4 regions of the Bilifractor sp. HCP3S3_D3 genome follow, and region 3 is predicted to be linked to each of the others. Evidence: riboswitches for the same ligand, from Rfam matches in the RefSeq annotation. Region 3 holds a riboswitch; each other region holds the start of a gene.

What was found. A riboswitch is a leader RNA that binds a small molecule or an ion and turns the genes downstream of it on or off. The one in region 3 is predicted to bind thiamine pyrophosphate.
Region 1: another riboswitch for thiamine pyrophosphate. It lies ahead of ACTNDI_RS03835 (energy-coupled thiamine transporter ThiT); the one in region 3 lies ahead of thiC (phosphomethylpyrimidine synthase ThiC).
Region 2: another riboswitch for thiamine pyrophosphate. It lies ahead of ACTNDI_RS12475 (thiamine-binding protein); the one in region 3 lies ahead of thiC (phosphomethylpyrimidine synthase ThiC).
Region 4: another riboswitch for thiamine pyrophosphate. It lies ahead of thiW (energy coupling factor transporter S component ThiW); the one in region 3 lies ahead of thiC (phosphomethylpyrimidine synthase ThiC).

The regions. Positions count from the first base shown of each region.
Region 1 covers NZ_JBQHWP010000004.1:144,328-148,846, forward strand. The annotation lists gene ACTNDI_RS03830 (DUF438 domain-containing protein) at 1-1,157, shown strand, start outside; TPP riboswitch at 1,215-1,316, shown strand; gene ACTNDI_RS03835 (energy-coupled thiamine transporter ThiT) at 1,409-2,101, shown strand; gene ACTNDI_RS03840 (DMT family transporter) at 2,266-2,586, shown strand; gene ACTNDI_RS03845 (TDT family transporter) at 3,198-4,259, shown strand; gene cooS (anaerobic carbon-monoxide dehydrogenase catalytic subunit) at 4,231-4,519, shown strand, end outside.
Region 2 covers NZ_JBQHWP010000025.1:9,406-13,924, reverse strand. The annotation lists gene ACTNDI_RS12480 (uroporphyrinogen decarboxylase family protein) at 19-1,107, shown strand; gene ACTNDI_RS12475 (thiamine-binding protein) at 1,192-1,494, opposite strand; TPP riboswitch at 1,667-1,774, opposite strand; gene ACTNDI_RS12470 (MATE family efflux transporter) at 1,956-3,314, shown strand; gene ACTNDI_RS12465 (guanylate kinase) at 3,581-4,183, shown strand; gene holB (DNA polymerase III subunit delta') at 4,471-4,519, shown strand, end outside.
Region 3 covers NZ_JBQHWP010000016.1:48,595-53,113, forward strand. The annotation lists gene thiC (phosphomethylpyrimidine synthase ThiC) at 1-1,110, opposite strand, end outside; TPP riboswitch at 1,322-1,424, opposite strand; gene ACTNDI_RS10405 (urease accessory protein UreD) at 1,661-2,500, opposite strand; gene ureG (urease accessory protein UreG) at 2,497-3,114, opposite strand; gene ACTNDI_RS10415 (urease accessory protein UreF) at 3,226-3,918, opposite strand; gene ACTNDI_RS10420 (urease accessory protein UreE) at 4,029-4,514, opposite strand.
Region 4 covers NZ_JBQHWP010000010.1:5,624-10,142, reverse strand. The annotation lists gene ACTNDI_RS07355 (NAD(P)-dependent malic enzyme) at 1-549, shown strand, start outside; gene ACTNDI_RS07350 (HAD family hydrolase) at 830-1,567, opposite strand; gene thiM (hydroxyethylthiazole kinase) at 1,542-2,402, opposite strand; gene thiW (energy coupling factor transporter S component ThiW) at 2,471-3,052, opposite strand; TPP riboswitch at 3,271-3,380, opposite strand; gene ACTNDI_RS07335 (AraC family transcriptional regulator) at 3,583-4,519, opposite strand, start outside.

The DNA.
Region 1 (4,519 bases), on a different contig from region 3:
AGATCGCCAATGCGGAGAAGGCGGTAGAGGATTCTCTTATGAAGAAGATCGGAGACTCCTCTGTTGCAGCAGGGAAGGCCGGAGATTCCTCTGTTGCAGCAGGGGCGACAGGAGTTTCCTCTGCTGTAGAGAAGAAGAGAGCCGGTGCTTCTGTCGCTGAGCAGAGGACAGCAGACTTCTCTCGTATAGCGGAGATGACCTCAACGGCAGCTGCGGATCCGGGCGACCGCAAAGAGCTGGCGGCTTCGCTCGCGTCGGTTCCGGGCCATCCGCTGAATCTCTTTGAGAGGGAGAATCAGGCAATCGAGACGCTTCTTCTCCGTGCGCGTGAGGCTGTCGCCGGAAAGAGTGCGGACGACAGGCTTATGTCACAGCTTCGCGAGATTGCAGTTCACTACGCGAAGAAAGGAGATCTGCTCTATCCGCATCTGAAGGTGCGTTATGATATCTCCGGCCCGTCAGATGTCATGTGGACCGTGGATGATGAGATCCGCGACGAGATCAGTGCGCTTTCAAAGGATGAAGATCACGACGACGACTGGTACGGCCGGCTGTCGGCGGTGCTTGACCGGGCGGAGGAAATGATTTACAAAGAAAATAATATTCTCTTCCCGATCTGCGCGGTGAATTTCACGGCGGAAGACTGGTATTCGGTGTACCGGGACTCCGGAGATTATACGGAGATCCTCGGTCAGTCCTTTACGGACTGGGAAGAAGCGGAGCAGGCTCTGAACGCAGAGAAAAAGGCAGAAAAGCCTGGCCTCTCCCAGGGCGAGGTTGTGATGCCGGGCGGACATATGACGGTTCCGCAGCTTACAGCACTGCTGAACACCATACCGATGGAGATCAGTTTTATTGATGCGGACAACATCAACCGCTACTTCAATGAGGGACCGAAGGTCTTCAAGCGTGCGGGAATGGCCATTGACCGGGAGGTCTTTTCCTGCCATCCGCCAAAGGTAGAGCCCATGGTCCGCAGTATTCTGGACAGCTTCCGGGACGGAAGCAGGGACAGTGTACCGGTATGGATGGAGAAAAACGGAAGAACCATGCTGGTGAACTATCTTGCCGTAAGAGACCGGAAGGGCAATTATCTTGGGGCTGCGGAGCTGGTGCAGGATATGGAATTCGCGAAGGAACACTTCGCGGGTCACTGAATCAGCAGGAAAATGAATTGACGGTTTTGCTTTATCTGCTATACTGTAAATACAAAGAAAAACTGCTGGGGGAGCGGAAGCTGAGAGTGCCGTGCATGCGGCTGACCCTGATGACCTGATCCGGTTAATGCCGGCGTAGGGAAGCTGAGTCTGAATGCAGGCTGTGTGATCAAAGAAATGAATGTTTCTGAGAGTTCCGTAGCTTTGAAAAGTGAAATCCTCCCGCAGACAACTGTGAGGAGGATTATATTATGTCTGTATTTGCTACTCTTGGAAGTGACGGAGTATACCAGCTGACGCAGGTCGGCTACATTGCGGTGATTGCCGTGATCATTCTGGCACTGCTTCTGGTCTGCCTGATCCGGAAACCGGACCAGAAGGGTGTACTCGGTACGAGAAAGCTTGTGTTCTCGGCGATGGCAATCGCGCTTGCGACGGTCGCATCCATGATCAAGCTGTTTCATCTGCCGATGGGCGGCAGCATAACCTTCTTTTCCATGCTGCTGATATCGCTTGTGGGATATTGGTACGGCCTTGGGACAGGGCTGTTTGCAGGTCTTGCCTACGGTCTTCTCCAGCTGATCGTTGATCCCTATATTATTTCTCTGCCGCAGATGCTGGTGGATTATGTGTTTGCGTTTACGGCTCTCGGGCTCTCCGGTGTGTTTTCCGGGGCGAAGCACGGACTGATCAAGGGCTATCTGCTTGGAGTTGTCGGCAGGTATTTCTTCGCGGTTCTTTCAGGCTACATTTTCTTTGGAAGCTATGGCAATGAATACGGAATGTCGGCGATCGGATACTCCCTTGCCTACAATGCGATCTACATCTTCGTGGAGTGCGGCCTCACCATTGTGCTGCTTCTCATACCGGCCGTGAATAAGGCGATGATAAGGGTCAGAGGGATGGCGCTTGCGGGAGGTAATTCGAGACAGAGCGTGGCATAAGGCACGGGCGAGGCATTGAGACGGTGCGTGTGTGGGAATTTCCGGACGGTCGCAGTATGAGACGCTGAAGGCCGGAATGTCCGTGGATGATGCAGCGCAGGAATTCCCGGTCGGTCGCAGTATGAGACAGCATCCGTGTAAGTGAACATGCAGGAGGAATCAAAATGACTGTTTTTCTGCTGACAGTACTGATCGCTTCGGAGGTGGCGGCAACGTCGCTCCTGAAGTATACGCATCACTTTACCCGGCCGTTACCGTCAATTATCTGTATCGCGTGTTATTGTGTGTGTTACTACACCTTTTCTCACGTCATGGATCGTATGAACGTGGGCGTCGCCTACGCAATCTGGTGCGGAGTGGGACTGATCGCCACAAATGTCATCGGCTATCTGCTGTTCCGTCAGAAGCTGACCGGTGTCGGCGTCTTTGGAATCGTGCTGATTATCATCGGGTGTGTGATTGTAAACGTCTGGGGAACCAGATAGTGGGATACGGCAGATATGGAATACTGCAGATATAAAATATGGCAGATATAGAATACTGAAAATATATAATACGATACGGAAGATATGTAGAAGAAGGCCGCTGCGCAAACTGTTGCGTGGCGGCCTTCCTTGTTCGCTTGAAGATTCTGAACATATGGCCAGGTATCGCATCAGCTCCTCAAAAACGCAGACAGGATCGTTACACGCGAAGCGTGTGTAAGAGACTGGCCGTGATTTACGCGAATAGTGAGCCGCAGCCGAATGCGAAGTATTCGTGTGCGGCGAGCGTCGCGATAGCGAGATAAAACTCGCGCAGCGTGTTTTATCTCGTTTCGAAGGCAGCAGGAATGAGCAACACGAATGAGCTTTCTTTTTCGTTGATATTGCCGGAATGTTCCTGTATAATTCAAAATCATATTTAGTTGATAGGAAATATAATAAATGCAGAAATGTAATGCAAAAACGTGGCTGAGAGCCGGTATTATGAGGAACTGCGGCAGTGAAGTGGCGTTATGAGGAACTGCGGCTGTGGGCTGGCATTAGGAGAAGCTCCGGCTGTGGTTTCGTAACATAATGAGCGGCAGGTGTATTTTTTCTGGAGGAAGGGACGCATGAAGAGCATGATCAGGAGAGTGCCGGTTCCGATAGCAGGAGTGATGCTGGGTTTTGCGGCATTTGGGAATTTTCTGAAGAGCTATTCGAATCTTGTGTGGATTCTCATGGAGCTGGTATCCGTGGCGCTTCTGGTGCTGCTGGTTCTGAAGGCTCTTCTGTATCCGGAAGATTTGCGCCGGGATATGAAGAATCCTGCCATAGCCGGCGCTGCGGGGACTTTTTCCATGGGACTGATGTTCCTCGCGGTCAGTCTGAAGAGTGTCAGCGTTCCGGCTGGTGTGTCAGTCTGGTGGGCGGCGCTGGTGCTTCACGCGGTGCTGATCGTGTGGTTTACAGCGTCCTTTGTGCGTTGTTTTCAGCTGAAAAAAGTATACATGACATGGTTTCTGGTCTATGTGGGCATTGTGGCGGCTGCGGCGACGAGCCCTGCTTTCGGGATGCAGGCGCTCGGCAGAGTGCTGACGGTTTACGGTCTGGCAGCGACGTCGGTATTGATGATCCTGATGGCGGTCCGTTATCGTAAGCTCCCTGCGGAGAAGCTGCTTGCGCCTCTGACGGCGATCTGTGCGGCGCCGTTCAGTCTGTGCCTGGTGGGATATCATCAGTCCTTTGAGACAAAGGATCCTGCTGTATTTCTGGTGATCTTTCTGTTCTCCAGCGCCTTCTATGTGCTCGGACTGGTACAGGTATTCCGATACATCGGGGGAACATTTTATCCGTCATTTTCGGGATTTACGTTTCCGTTCATCAATACCGCAATCGGAACCCGGCTGACATGGAACGCGCTTCGTGCGGGGGACTGGGGGAAAAACCTTTCCGGATTTGTGCCGGGACGGGGAAATGATATTGTGACTGTATTTTTGGTACTGGCAGATGTAGAATGTATAATTGCCGGGATTTTGCTGGGTATTGTTTTTTTCAGGTATGTTGTGTTTTTGTCCGGAAAAGAACAGACAGCAGCTGCCGGCACAGGCAGATTGCGGCAGCCGATGATGCCGCAGGAGGAAAAAAGAGGAGGATATCAGAAGCATGCTCGAACATATTCACACACATCGTAATCTGATTGGGTTTGATGAAAATGGAATCCCGGTCGTGATTCAGAAAGCATCCGCGCATGATCCGGAAAAAATAGATGCGGAGTACCGCGCAGTAGAGGAAGGAAGAGATCCGGAATCTGTGCATGACGGAAAAGAGAAGATTCATGCAGATGAGGGAACGGGAATGGGGCACCATTCTGCGGAGGGCGCGGCATGTGTCGACACAGAGGAAGATGAGAACGCGTTTATCCGGGACTATATGAATGCCGTAACCGCATATC
Region 2 (4,519 bases), on a different contig from region 3:
AGGAAAAGAGGAATAGATATGATTGGAAAATATATGAAAAGGGCATCAGAGAGAGATTATTCCAGGAACTGGGCACAGCCGGGTACATTTCCGTGGCTGATTCAGCAGCCGAAACCGCCGATCAGCGGGAGGCCGGTATCCGTGCGGGACAATTACATCCGTGCGGTCAAGGGAGAACAACCGTACTGGATTCCGTGCTATTTCTTTGAATCGAATACCATATGGCCGGACGCCATAGAGGAACATCCGGTTCCGGAGGTGAGCGGATATGACTGGTGGGGCGTATACTGGGAGATGGTCGACAGTATTAACGGTATGATTACCAAACCGGGAACCAGAACCATATCGGATTTTTCGAAGTGGAAGGAAGAACTGGAATGGCCGGATATCTCCGGGGTCGATTTTGAAGCGGACGGGAAGAAGATTCAGAAGGATCTGGATCCGGATCGTGTGCATATATACCAGTGTACGGAAGGCATTTTTGAGAGACTTCACGAGCTGATTCCGTTTGCGGAGTCATTGATGGCATTTTATGAGGAACCGGAGCTTCTGGCGGACTTCTTTGACAAAATGGCGGACTACAAGATCGAGACAACGCAGAAGGTATTCGATTATTACGGGCGCGTGGACGGCGTTCTGTATCACGATGACTGGGGCACCGAGCGCGCAGGCTTTTTCTCGAACAAGATGTTCGATGAGCAGCTTCTGCCTTATGAGAAAAAATTCCTGCATGATTTCGTAAAAAAGAATGGTCGGTTTGTAGAGCTGCACTCTTGTGGCAAGAACGGCCAGTATCTCCCGGAAATGATCGAAATGGGAGTGGATTACTGGAATCCGCAGCATCGTGCCAATGATTACGATGAATTGTTTGATCAGTGGAATACGAAAATGAGCTTCGCCTTTGATATTGATATACCACACGGGGCGGATGAGAAAGAAATCCGGAGAATTGTGCGTGATTTCGTGGATCATTACGGAGAAAACGGCAGAATCCTGGCGAGCGTAATGACGGATATGACAGATCCGAAACAGACGGACATCGCGAGGGACGAGCTCTACCACTATTCCCTGGAATACTACAACAGGCTTTATCACAGAGAGGGCTGAAGATATCCCTGCTGCAGCTGGCATATATATGATGACTGCAGCAGGGATACTCATGACGACTGGCTCCGGAAATTTCTGTCGGTATTATTTCGTATGATGTTTTGAAACTTTTTTGTCGATACTCAGAATCTCCTGTTCCGGGTTGTATACCACCTTGATGTATGCGGAGACAGACGGTGCGCCGGCGCGGATTGCGACATGCTGGCATTCCTTTACCACGTCCATCAGCTGGTCGTAGCTGTCTCCTTCGATGGCGGTCTCGAAAGGCCCCACATAATAGCTGAGGCCGGTGCTCTTGATGTAGGCGATAACCTCATCTACAATCCGGATCAGCTCTTCATCGTTGTCCACATCTGGTAATGTCTGAATGGCTACACTTGCCTTCATTTCTTTTTTCCTCCTTTTCCCTTTTCAACATCTTCGTATTCAACAGCCAACAAGGAAATCGCGCGCCGCAGGTGGATTTCTGCGTCTGTCGGCATAAAAAATGCAGCAGCACCGGAATGAATCAGGCACTGCTGTATCAAGGATGAAGAGCGGGTTTTCTACGGAAAAATCCTATGATTCTCTTTACGCTTCCTACGCTGGCATGATCCAGATCAGGTATAAGGGTCACAGACAACATCTGTATCTCAGTCCTTTCCGGCGGACTCCCCTGCTGTATTTCTATATTTTAGTCACTTTATTTTTCAGTGTCAATCCTGTGGCGGGTTAAAACAGCAAAGCAAAGGCAGCAAAGGATACCAAAGTTAATTGTTGATTTTGCCCGCCTGCCGCAGATTTAAAATGGAATCCTGCATCTTCGGTGGTATAATGTGCAGGTATGAGTTTGAAAGCGGGTTTGGGATATGACGAAGGATATGACGAAAGGGCCGATTCTAAAGACCCTGATACTGTTTACAATTCCCCTGGTTCTGGGAACGCTTCTTCAGCTTACTTATAATGCGGCAGACAGCATGATTGTGGGACGGTTTGTCGGAAAAACAGCGCTCGCGGCAGTGGGTACGACAAATCCTCTGGTTACCCTGGTTCTGCTTTTCACAAACGGGATCTGTCTCGGGGCGGGAATACTGGTAAGCACGCTGTATGGAGCGGGAAAGAAGGAGGAGCTGCAGAGACAGGTAAGTACGGGAATGATCTCAGGGTGCGTTTTCTCCGTGGCAGTCGCGGCTGTGATGTTTGTGGCAGCGAAGCCGCTTCTGATGGCGCTGCAGGTGGAGGCGGTCATTCTTCCGGAGGGAGTCTTCTATCTGAGGATCATACTGTTCGGCATGTTCTTCAGTTTTATCTATAATTATCTGGCCAGTATGCTGCGGGCGATGGGTGACAGCGTCTCTCCGCTGATTTTTCTCGGCGGAAGTGCGGTACTGAATATTCTCGGGGATCTTTTTTTTATCGCGTTACTTCACATGGGAGTGGAAGGCGCCGCGATCAGTACGGTGATCTGTGAGGCCCTCAGTGCGGTTCTTTGTTATTTCTATATTCAGAGGAAGGTTCCGGAGCTTCGTCTTGGAAAAAAATGGCTGATCTTTGACTGGTCGATGCTGAAGAAAACCCTTGCGTTCGGTTTTGTGAGTGCGCTCCAGCAGAGCACGGTTCAGATGGGAAAGATTGGAACCCAGACCATCGTAAATACGCTCGGGGTAAACGCGACGGCGGCTTTCAACGCAACGAACCGGGTGGATGATTTTGCAACGATTCCCCAGCAGAATATCGCGCACGCCATGACTTCGGTGATGGCGCAGAACGTCGGAGCGGGGAATGCGTCGCGGGTGAAGCGGACATATCGTGCCGGAATGTATTGCGAGCTCGTTTATGGCGTGGTGATCGGTGCTGTGGTGTTTTTGGCGGCAGGGCCGCTGACCAGGCTGTTTACTTCGGATCCTGAGGTCATCGCGGAAGGGCAGCGCTATATGCGGCTCATTGCGGTCATGTATCCGGTTCCCGCGTTCACAAACGGACTTCAGGGATATTTCCGGGGAACGGGGGACTTGAAGGTCACGTTATATTCCAGTCTGATCAACATGGGAGTCCGGGTCGCATCGGAAATACCGATGGTGTTCGTGTGGCACTGGGGTTTCATCTCGATTCCATGGTCGTATCTTTTCGGATGGATCGCGATGAGCATATTTGAGCTTCCATTCCTGATCCGGCGTCTTCGCCGGATGGGAAAGAGGCCGACAAACGAGAAAGCGGAGACAGAGTAAGGAGCCACAGCGTCAGAAAAAACCGCGGCGCGGGAAAACCGCAGCGCAGGTAACAGCCGCGGTCGTGGGGAAGGAAATCGTGCGACAGAAAAACCGCTGCGCGGATCAAATGTTACGACTCAGGGAAAATGCGCGGTGCGGACCAGATGTTGTGACGCAGGAGAAAGGCCGCTGTGTGGGAGGAAGCCGCAGCTCGGGATGAGGTCATGATACAGGACGAAGCCGAGAGAGGCACCGGGCGTATCGGTGACCGGTGGAGAGTGAATATGGGTACAATTTTTTACATTATGGGAAAGAGCGCAAGCGGGAAGGATCACATATACACCGCGCTGCTTGCCCGGTCGGAGCTGAATCTGAAGCCGATCGTGCTGTATACCACAAGGCCGATGCGGCAGGGAGAAGAGAACGGCAGAGAATATTATTTTTCAGACGAGAGGCATCTGGCGGAACTGAGAAAAGCCGGGCGGATCATTGAGGAACGCTGTTATCAGACGGTCAGCGGACCGTGGTATTATTTTACGGCGGATGAGGGACAGATTGATCTGAAGAAGAGCGATTATCTCGGAATCGGTACGCTGGAATCCTATGAGCAGATGGTCCGGTACTACGGAAGGAATGTCATGGTTCCAATCTATATTGAAGTAGACGATGGAATCCGTCTGGAGCGGGCACTGCGGAGAGAACGGAAGCAGAAGCAGCCTCAGTACGAAGAAATGTGCAGGCGATTTCTGGCGGATCAAAAGGACTTTTCCGGGGAAAAAACAGCGCGGGCCGGCATCACCAGGCGGTTTAAAAACAACGGAACGATCCAGGAATGCATCGATGAAATCGCAGGCTTTATCCTTTCGATAAAACAGCGCCGGCCATGATGCCCTGACAGAAGAAGAATGCCGACAATCATGCGCAGGAAGAAAAAACGCTGCCAGTCATCATGTTCAGATAAGGATCCTGTAAACGATCGGCCTTGTCAGTCATGCGCACAGTAAGGATGGACAGCAGCAGAAGAAGAACAGGCGGAGGGTACCCAGGCGACAGGAATTATGGTATCATAGATTGAATAGCTCTTCGAAAATGCAGACAAGATCGTCACGCGCGAAGCAGAAGTTCGCAGAATATCAAGCTCAAGGAGGGATTAATCATGCGTGAACCTGACGAAATGAAGGGATTTGCGGGGATTGTTGGACATAAAGATGTAGTGTCACATA
Region 3 (4,519 bases):
GTCCTGTTCCCGCGCACCCGGAATGCCCTTGGCGATATCTGCCGCGTGAGCCGCGATCCGGCTCGCTATTATTCCCTGACGTACATCGTCTATGTTCGGAAGCGCAAGATGCTCCGCCGGTGTCACATAACAGAGAAAAGCAGCGCCGCTCATCGCCGCAATCGCCCCGCCGATCGCAGCTGTGATGTGGTCGTAGCCTGGCGCGATATCTGTTACCAGAGGTCCGAGTACGTAGAAGGGCGCTCCCTTGCAGATGGTCTGCTGAACCTTCATGTTTGCGGCGATCTGATCCATCGGCACATGGCCTGGTCCTTCCACCATGACCTGGACATCCCGGTCCCACGCCCTCTGCGTCAACTCACCAAGCCTGAGCAGCTCGCCAATCTGACAGCTGTCCGTCGCGTCCGCAAGGCATCCCGGCCGGCAGGCATCACCGAGGCTGATGGTCACATCATGCTCCCGGCAGATCTCCAGAATCTCATCATAATATTCGTAGAAGGGATTTTCGTTGCCGGTCATCGCCATCCACGCGAATACCAGACTTCCTCCTCGGCTGACTATGTTCATTTTCCTCCTGCCGGCCTTGATTTCCTCAATCGTCTTTCTGGTGATCCCACAGTGCAGCGTCACGAAGTCCACACCGTCCTCTGCGTGCAGACGCACGACATCCACAAAATCCTTTGCACAGAGGGTCGCAAGATCCCTCTGATAATGAATCACGGAATCATAAATCGGAACCGTGCCGATCATCGCCGGACATTCACTGGTCAACTTTCTGCGGAACGGCTGGGTGTTGCCATGACTGGAAAGATCCATGATTGCTTCAGCGCCGAGATCGACGGCACTGAGAACCTTCTTCATCTCCACATCATAATCCTTCACATCACGGCTGATACCGAGATTTACATTAATTTTCGTCTTCAGCATACTGCCGATGCCGTTCGGATCAAGCCCCTTGTGCGCCGGATTCGCTGGGATAACCACCTTTCCCTCTGCTACCCAGTTCCGGATTTCCTCCTCCGTTCTTCTCTCTTTCCCTGCCACAGCCTTCATCTCCGGAGTGACGATCCCTTTTCTCGCCGCCTCCATCTGCGTATGATACTCTCTCATCTGTAACCTTGTCCTTCCTTTCGAATTCTCTAAAATAGAATAAAGTCACTGGCGCTTTTCGCGTGTGACGCTCCTGTCTGCGGTTTCGAAGAGCTGTTCTGGTATAATACTATATAAACTGCGGATTTCTCCGTGCTTCGTGGTTTCGAAGAGCTTATACACAAAAAAAGACGATACCCAAATGGATACCGCCTAACAGACTACATAAAAAACACCAGTGCTCGCACTTCCCTACGTTGGCATTATCCAAATCAGGTTCTCGGGTCGTATCTCATGTGATACCTCTCAGCCTTCCGGCTCCCCATGTTTTTCTATTCTATTGTTCTGTGCCGGCCCGGATGTTTCCCTGAAGCCAGGAGCAATGAGCCTCACAATGGGTTCATGATAACACATTCCCTTATTTTCATCAAGCGTACTTTTGCGCGGAAAATCAACCATTTTCAAAATTCTTTTTGATAGCCGATCTGGATTAACGACTTCCGGCACTTAGTCATACATATGCCTGTTATCTCTATTGACAACACTCAAAATCGCTAAAGGCGCATTTCATTCAGGCATTTTTCCTCAATGCAAAGTGGGGATAACCGAGAATTTTCTCCCGGTAATAACCGGTCATTGAATACACGACTTCGCGGTTCTCCACGATGCTCTTCCCCAGAACACGAAGTACAAGTCCATAACGATCAAGCAGAGACAATCCGAACCGGACCTCCTCGGAACCGGTGAATTTCTGATTCAGAAAATTTCTCAGTTCCTCCAGCATAGCCTCGTCGACACCTTCATCAATGATGACAGCGGAATTGTAGTTCATGGATCCCTCAAAGCATCCGATTTCATGCATATGATCCTCTTCCGGGTTGACGAGCAGAAAGTCATGGAACAGAAGCCGACCATCCATCCGGATATCGGTCTTCAGCCCGATATCCCGGTACTGGAATGGTTCCTCGTCCTCCGACCACCCGGCAGTCAGACCGTCGGTCATAATCAGTCTGGATCCCGAAGCCATCTGGATCTCCGTGTTCTGACGAAATCTTGCCCTGGCATATGGAATCGTCTCATCAATATAATACTCCAGGAAGGAATCCTTTCCGATCTTCACCCGATTGTTCTGACTCGTCAGTCTTCCCCCGTCGCACTTGTAGATATAGTTCGGGGTCTGTGTCGTCACAATCGCATGACACTGTTCCTCAAGCGAAACCTTCTGAAGGTACGTCTCCCCCTCGGTAAAACCGCCGCCGGTGCTGATCAGAAAGTAATAGGGAACGTCGCCTGCAGCCGGAATATTCCCGGAAATCCTGGAATTTCCCCTGCGATAGGTCGACTGTGCCACAGTTCTCCCATTTCGGTTTGTAAATCCGAGGCGGATTTCTCCGTCAAATTGACTTTTCATTCAAGGTCCTCCAGAAGACAATCCTTCTTCAGCCACCGCACAACATCCTCGAGACCTTCGTCCGTTTTCAGATTCGTAAACACAAAGGTACCGTCTCCGCGAAACTTTCGGGACGTCTCCCGCATGTTCTCCAGATTTGCTCCGACATAGGGCGCGAGATCGATCTTGTTGATGATAAACAAATCCGACTTGATCATTCCCTGTCCTGCCTTTGCCGGGATTTTCTCGCCCTCCGCGCAGTCAATGATGTAAATGGAAAAATCTACCAGCTCGGGGCTGAAGGTTGCCGCGAGGTTATCGCCTCCGCTCTCAATGAACATCAGATCGAGGGTGTGGTTGAAACGCTTCTCCAGCTTCTCCACCGCCGCAAAATTCATGGACGCATCCTCACGGATCGCCGTGTGCGGGCATCCGCCGGTCTCCACCCCGATGATTCTGTCTGCATCCAGTACAGAATGGGATACCATATACTCAGCGTCCCACTTCGTATAGATATCATTGGTGATAACCGCCATGCTGTATTCATCCTTAAGCCTTCTGGTAAGCCTCTCGATCAGCTGCGTTTTTCCGGATCCTACCGGACCTCCGACTCCGATTCTTACTGCCCGTTTCATGATTCATTGTCCTTTCTCTGTGATGCGCTGCCGGATCATATTCCTGTCAGATGATTCCGGTATCCTGATTCTCTGATTCACTGCTCCTCGAATTCCTGCTTCTCGCATATACTACGACATGAACAATCTCGCTTCCTGTGTCTCGTGACAGATCTGCGCCAGTTCGAGACCGGGAATGTTCGCCCCCAGATATTCCTCATCCAGATCCGACGTTCGGTCATAAAGATCCGTGATCAGGAGCATGACGTCATGCAAAATCACCTGTCCTTCTCTCTGACCGAGGGGGACGGAGCGGACCGCGTTCTGCACAAGCGTGGAAGCCACACTGTAGCCGTACAGCTCAAAAGCATCCCGGCAGTCAATTCCCTTTTCATGGGCAAAAACAGAAAAAACGATCGCGGGGCTGCCGAAGTATTCGTCCTCATCCATCATCTCCGCGTATCGGTTTAAAAATGCATATCTGTCCCCGTAAATTTTCCGGATCAGCGCCGCCATCTGTACAGCGATCATCCGGCTTCCCTCGCGCGTCTCTCTTGCTGCCACGGACCGGTTGATGATGTCATCGTATCTCAGAAGCTCCTCCTCACGTCCCTCATCCAGAGCGCGGCTGCATAAAATGACCAGCAGTCCCTCTCCATAGCGGTACTGAGAGCGGAAATAGTTCTCCAACCACTCCCGAAACTGCGGCGCCTTACGGATGACCCGCCTCGACAGATAATTTTCCATTCCGAAGGAGTGATTAAAGGTACCGATCGGAAAGGTCGAATCACAGATCTGAAATGCCTCCAGCAACTCTTTTTTCATTCTGCTATTGTCCTCTCTGCAATATCTAATAAAAACTCTGCTGCATCCGGTCTGCAAAAGGCAGAGATACTGTAAAGCCTTGCCTTTCAAGCAAGCCCGGGCAGAAACCTTTAATGCTCTTCCGCGTGGTGCGCATGTGTATGCGCGCCCGGCGTCAGGTTTGCGTACTGCATGGGTTTGTCCAGCTGCACTTTCTCCACGGTAAACTCTGTTCCGTTATCCTTCAGCGTCTTCAGCACAACCGGATCCATCAGAAGCGTAATCCTGCCGTCTCTGATCTGCACCGGCTTATGCAGGTTGCCGAGCATATGCGCTGTTTTTCCCATTTCATCCATATCTGAGGGAGTAATCACGATCACCTCATCCGGAATGACACTCAGTACAAGAAGTTTTCCCGGCTCCAGCATAAAGGCAGATCCGTTCTCCAGCTTCTGTGATTCATCCCCAAGCCGGATTCCATAGTCACGCCCGTGATCAGAGGTTACCCGCAGGATTGATTTCAGAAGATCATCACTCTTCACCAGAGCGGTCTCCACATGCCAGGATGCCAGATCCGGAATATCCTGGATATTCCCGTATACTTCTGTCAAAATCATGATTC
Region 4 (4,519 bases), on a different contig from region 3:
AAGAATGTTATCATGACTGACCGCAAGGGCGCAATCTATGAGGGCCGTGAAGGACTGAACCCGGTCAAGGAAGAGATGGCGAAGATCACAAACCGCTCACATGAGTCCGGCACTCTGGCAGACGTCATCAAGGGAGCTGATGTATTTATCGGTGTTTCCGCACCCGGCACACTGACTCAGGATATGGTTCGCAGCATGGCAAAGGATCCGATCATTTTTGCGTGCGCAAACCCGGTACCGGAAATTTATCCGGATGACGCAAAGGCTGCAGGCGCAGCAGTTGTATCGACCGGAAGAAGTGACTTCCCGAACCAGATCAACAACGTTCTCTGCTTCCCGGGCATCTTCCGCGGAGCTCTGGATGTACGCGCATCCGACATCAATGACGAGATGAAGATCGCCGCTGCAAAGGCAATCGCCGGCCTTGTCTCCGACAAGGAGCTTTCCGCAGATTACATTCTTCCGAAGGCATTTGATCCGAGAGTAAAGACTGCCGTTGCCGAAGCTGTCGCTAAGGCAGCCCGTGAGAGCGGAGTCGCAAGAATCTGAATATAATATTTTGACACAAATATTCTGACACAGTCAGAAAGGCTGCCGCAGCTTGTTTTCCTGTACGGATCACATCGCTGCGGCAGCCTTTTTTTACGCGAACAGTGAGCCGCAGCCGAATGTGAAGTATTCGTGTGCGGCGAGCGTCGCGATAGCGAGATAAAACTCGCGCAGCGTGTTTTATCTCTTTGCATTTTTCACGCTGTGTACTTTTGACTTTCCAGGGAGCATTTCTCCACCTTCTTACAATACATCCGTCAAAGCCACTCGCATCACGTATTTACAGCTTATCACGCTGTATTTTCTGGCAGACTATTACACCGCGCCCTTCCGCCTTATCACACGGTATTCTGCCAGCCTGCTGCATCGCGTCGTTCCAGCTCACATAGGATTCGTCAGCAATCCCCCGGATTCTGTCCCAGTCCTTTTCATAGCTGCTCTCGAACATCGCAACGGTATAATACCCGGCACCTGAAGCGGTTTCCAGACAATAGGCAGCATCCTCAAACACCGCCACATCGGACGGCAGGAGAGAGGTGCCTGTCTCATCGGCCATTTTCTCCCTGCAGAAATCATAGATGTCCGGATCCCGCTTTCCCCTGCCGATTTCCTCACAGCTCACAAAAAAGTCAAAATATTCCAGAATTCCGTTCCGCCGGAAACACGCCCTGGAAAGCGCGGTGTCATTTGCCGTTGCGACGCACATGCGCACACCCCGTTCCCGGAGGCTTCGGAGATAAGCGGCGGCTCCCTCCTTCAGCGGAATGTCCTCCTCGTAGTGCTTTCGTATCAGAGCGAACATTTCTTCCATCACTTCTCCGGGCGTTTTCGCAAGACTGTATCTGTGAATGAAATACGCCGAGCTTTCGGACATTGTCATGGTTTCGATCGGCGCAAGATCCTCCCGGGATGCATGAATGCCCAGACCGCCGAGATAATCCTCCGCGAGATGATCCCAGTACCGCATCGAATCCGCCAGCGTGCCGTCCACATCAAAAATCGCGTACTTTTTCCGCATTTCTCTGTTCCTCCTGACACCGGATGCCCTGATCCACCTTCTCCGGAGTCATATTGAAGACGGCATCGATCAGATCTGTGCGGAAGGTGGCGTTTCCGGTTCCCTTCTCCAGACGCTTCTGTTCCGCGATCTCTCCCGCAAGGCCCATCACCGTCATTGCACTCACGACAGCGCGGAAGGAATTCTCTCTGTCGGCACCGCAGAACGCTCCGATCAGCGAAGTAAGCATGCATCCGCTTCCGGTAATCCGTGCCATCGTTGCGCACCCATTATGGAGAATCACTGTCTGTTCTCCGTCAGTCACGATATCTGTCTCTCCGGATACGGCTATGACGCTTCGGATCCGCAGAGCCAGTTTTTCGGCCATCACAATACTCTTCTCGAGATTATCTGCGGTAATCTCATCCTCCGCGCTGACATCCACGCCCCTCCCGGTTTTCGCCTCAAGGCCTCCTGTCTCAATCGCACGGATCTCAGAGGCATTTCCCCGGATTGCGGTAAAATGGACCGTCTCCAGAAGCTCCCGGATGCTGTACCGCCGCAGCGTTGTGCTGCCGGCAGCGACCGGATCCAGAACAACCGGGATTCCCAGCTCATTCGCATGCTGTCCGGCAATGATCATGCTGTCTACCGATTCAATCGCTCCGAGATTGCAGACAAGGGCATTCATTCCCTCCACTCCCTCGCGGACCTCGCGAACATCCATCGTCATCGCCGGTGTTCCTCCTGCCGCAAGAATGATATTCGCGCAGTCATTGACCGTGACAAAATTTGTGATACACTGCACCGCAGGCTTCGTTTCCTGCACTTTTCGAAGAGATTCTCCATACTCCATCTGTTATGATTCCTTCCATAAAATGCTTCATCATTTTTTCAGTGGACTTCCCGGCCGCGGAAAATTTTTCATTTGTTCAGCTGCGCCTGCATCTTCGGCAGCGCCTTGGATCGCTTCAGCACCAGGAGAACCGCAATGGCGAGGGTTGCCCCCATCGCAGATGCTGGGCCGTAGTAGGGGATAAGATAAAAAATCGCGTATTTAATGTGAAGTGCCAGGTTGAAAATCACGCTTGCCAGTACCGCGCTGATGAATCCGGTTCCGATGACTTCTCCGACCCATGCTGCCCAGAGCTTATGCGTTTTTCTATACAGAATACCGGAAAGCAGGGCACCAAAAATCGCGCCGATCACAGCCTGAAAATCACAGCCGACCAGAGCCACCCGCATGCAGCCCGTCAGAAGAGCTGCGATGAAATTGTACCACGGGCCCAGAAAAACCGCCCCCATAACGTTGCAGAAGTGCTGAAACGGAGCCATGTGCGGAAACCATACAAAGGTATTCAGCACAAATCCGAGACATGCAAGCATCGCTGTAAATACCATTTTCTTCAGAGACAGCTTTCCTGCCCGTGACCCTTCCGGAAGCGGGGCAGCAGCAGAAGCTGCATTCTTTGCAGAAACCGTGGTTGTGTTCCATTTGTTTTTCATGATCATATCCCTTCCTTTTTAAGATTTAAAGAAATTGATGACGCGCCGGCTGATTGTCACTATGATCACCGGTCCGGACGCGAAACGAGATAAAACACGCTGTGCGAGTTTTATCTCGCTATCGCGACGCTTGCCGCACACGAATACTTCGCATTCGGCTGCGGCTCACTGTTCGCGTAAAAAAAACAGACTGCCAAACGACAGTCTGCATAAATACGCATAATCACAGCGATGCTCCCTACGTTGGCATTATCCAAATCAGGTTAATGGGTCGACAGCTGAAATCCGTCCTCTCAGCCCGATGCATCGGGCTCCCCAGTCTGTTTCTCTTGATTTTTCTAAAGCGTTCTGCTTTAACAGGCCTATTATAACACAATCCATTCAGAAAGTGCACACCAAATGTCAATCTATTGTTTCTGACCGCCAAATGTCAATCTACTGTTTCTGAACTGAGCAATTTTGATATTTCAGAACGTGTGCAGAAAAGCTTTGACGAGACAGATGTAGTTATTAAAGTAAATGGACATTAATCAGGGGCTTAGCCGCTCTTTTATTTTCTCTTCGGTCCGATACTCTGAGGGTGTCCGTTTGTAGTAGTGCTTGAAGCTCTTTCGGAAGCTGTATACAGAGGAGAAGCCGACTTCTTCTGCAATGGACTCGATGGATTTATCTGTCGTCTTAAGTAGATTTTTGGCTTCTGCCATCCGGATGTAATCTAAATTCTCTTGATATCCCTTACCCGTAAATTTGATGAGCAATCGCCGTGTCTGCCGTTCACTGTATCCAAAGAATTTGGCTAAGGATGAGAGTGAAATCTCCTTGTAGTGCTGTTGCATGTAACTCAGAATCATGGCTATGTCATAATTCTTTTCGGTGGGATCGTTATTGATCAGTTCGGAAGTAGAAGCATATTTGTTCATCAGTCTGGAGAAAAGGAGGGAGATAGATGCCTTTTTCTCCAGTTCCGTGTACTTTCGATAAGACGGATCCGTCTGAAGAAGATTAATTGTCAGGCTTTGGATAAGTGGATCACGTCCGGTGTGAAAAAGAATAAAGGTATCATTTACGTAATGAGAAAGGACATTAGTGAAAAAATGATGCAGAATATCATTTTCATAGGTATGATTAGAAAAAATCTCCCAGAAAGTAGAACTTCTGACCAGGATATTCACAAGAACGCAATCATCGTTGTAGGAAGAAAGAGCGTGTCTTGAGCCTAATCCCAGAATGACCAAGTCTCCCTGTTTCAGATCAAAAACGCTGTTGTCCGTATAGTTTCTTGCCGTTCCCCTTAACACATAGATAAGCTCGAAATAAGTGTGATAATGCCAGAAAGCTGGAAAATAATTGGGGGGAATCATAGCATAGACATCGGTATCAAATGCATCCAGTACATGATCGGGGATATACCTATTCGTAGGATCCATTTGTAGTTTGTGTAAGGTTTCGTCTTCGTTAAAAGGATAA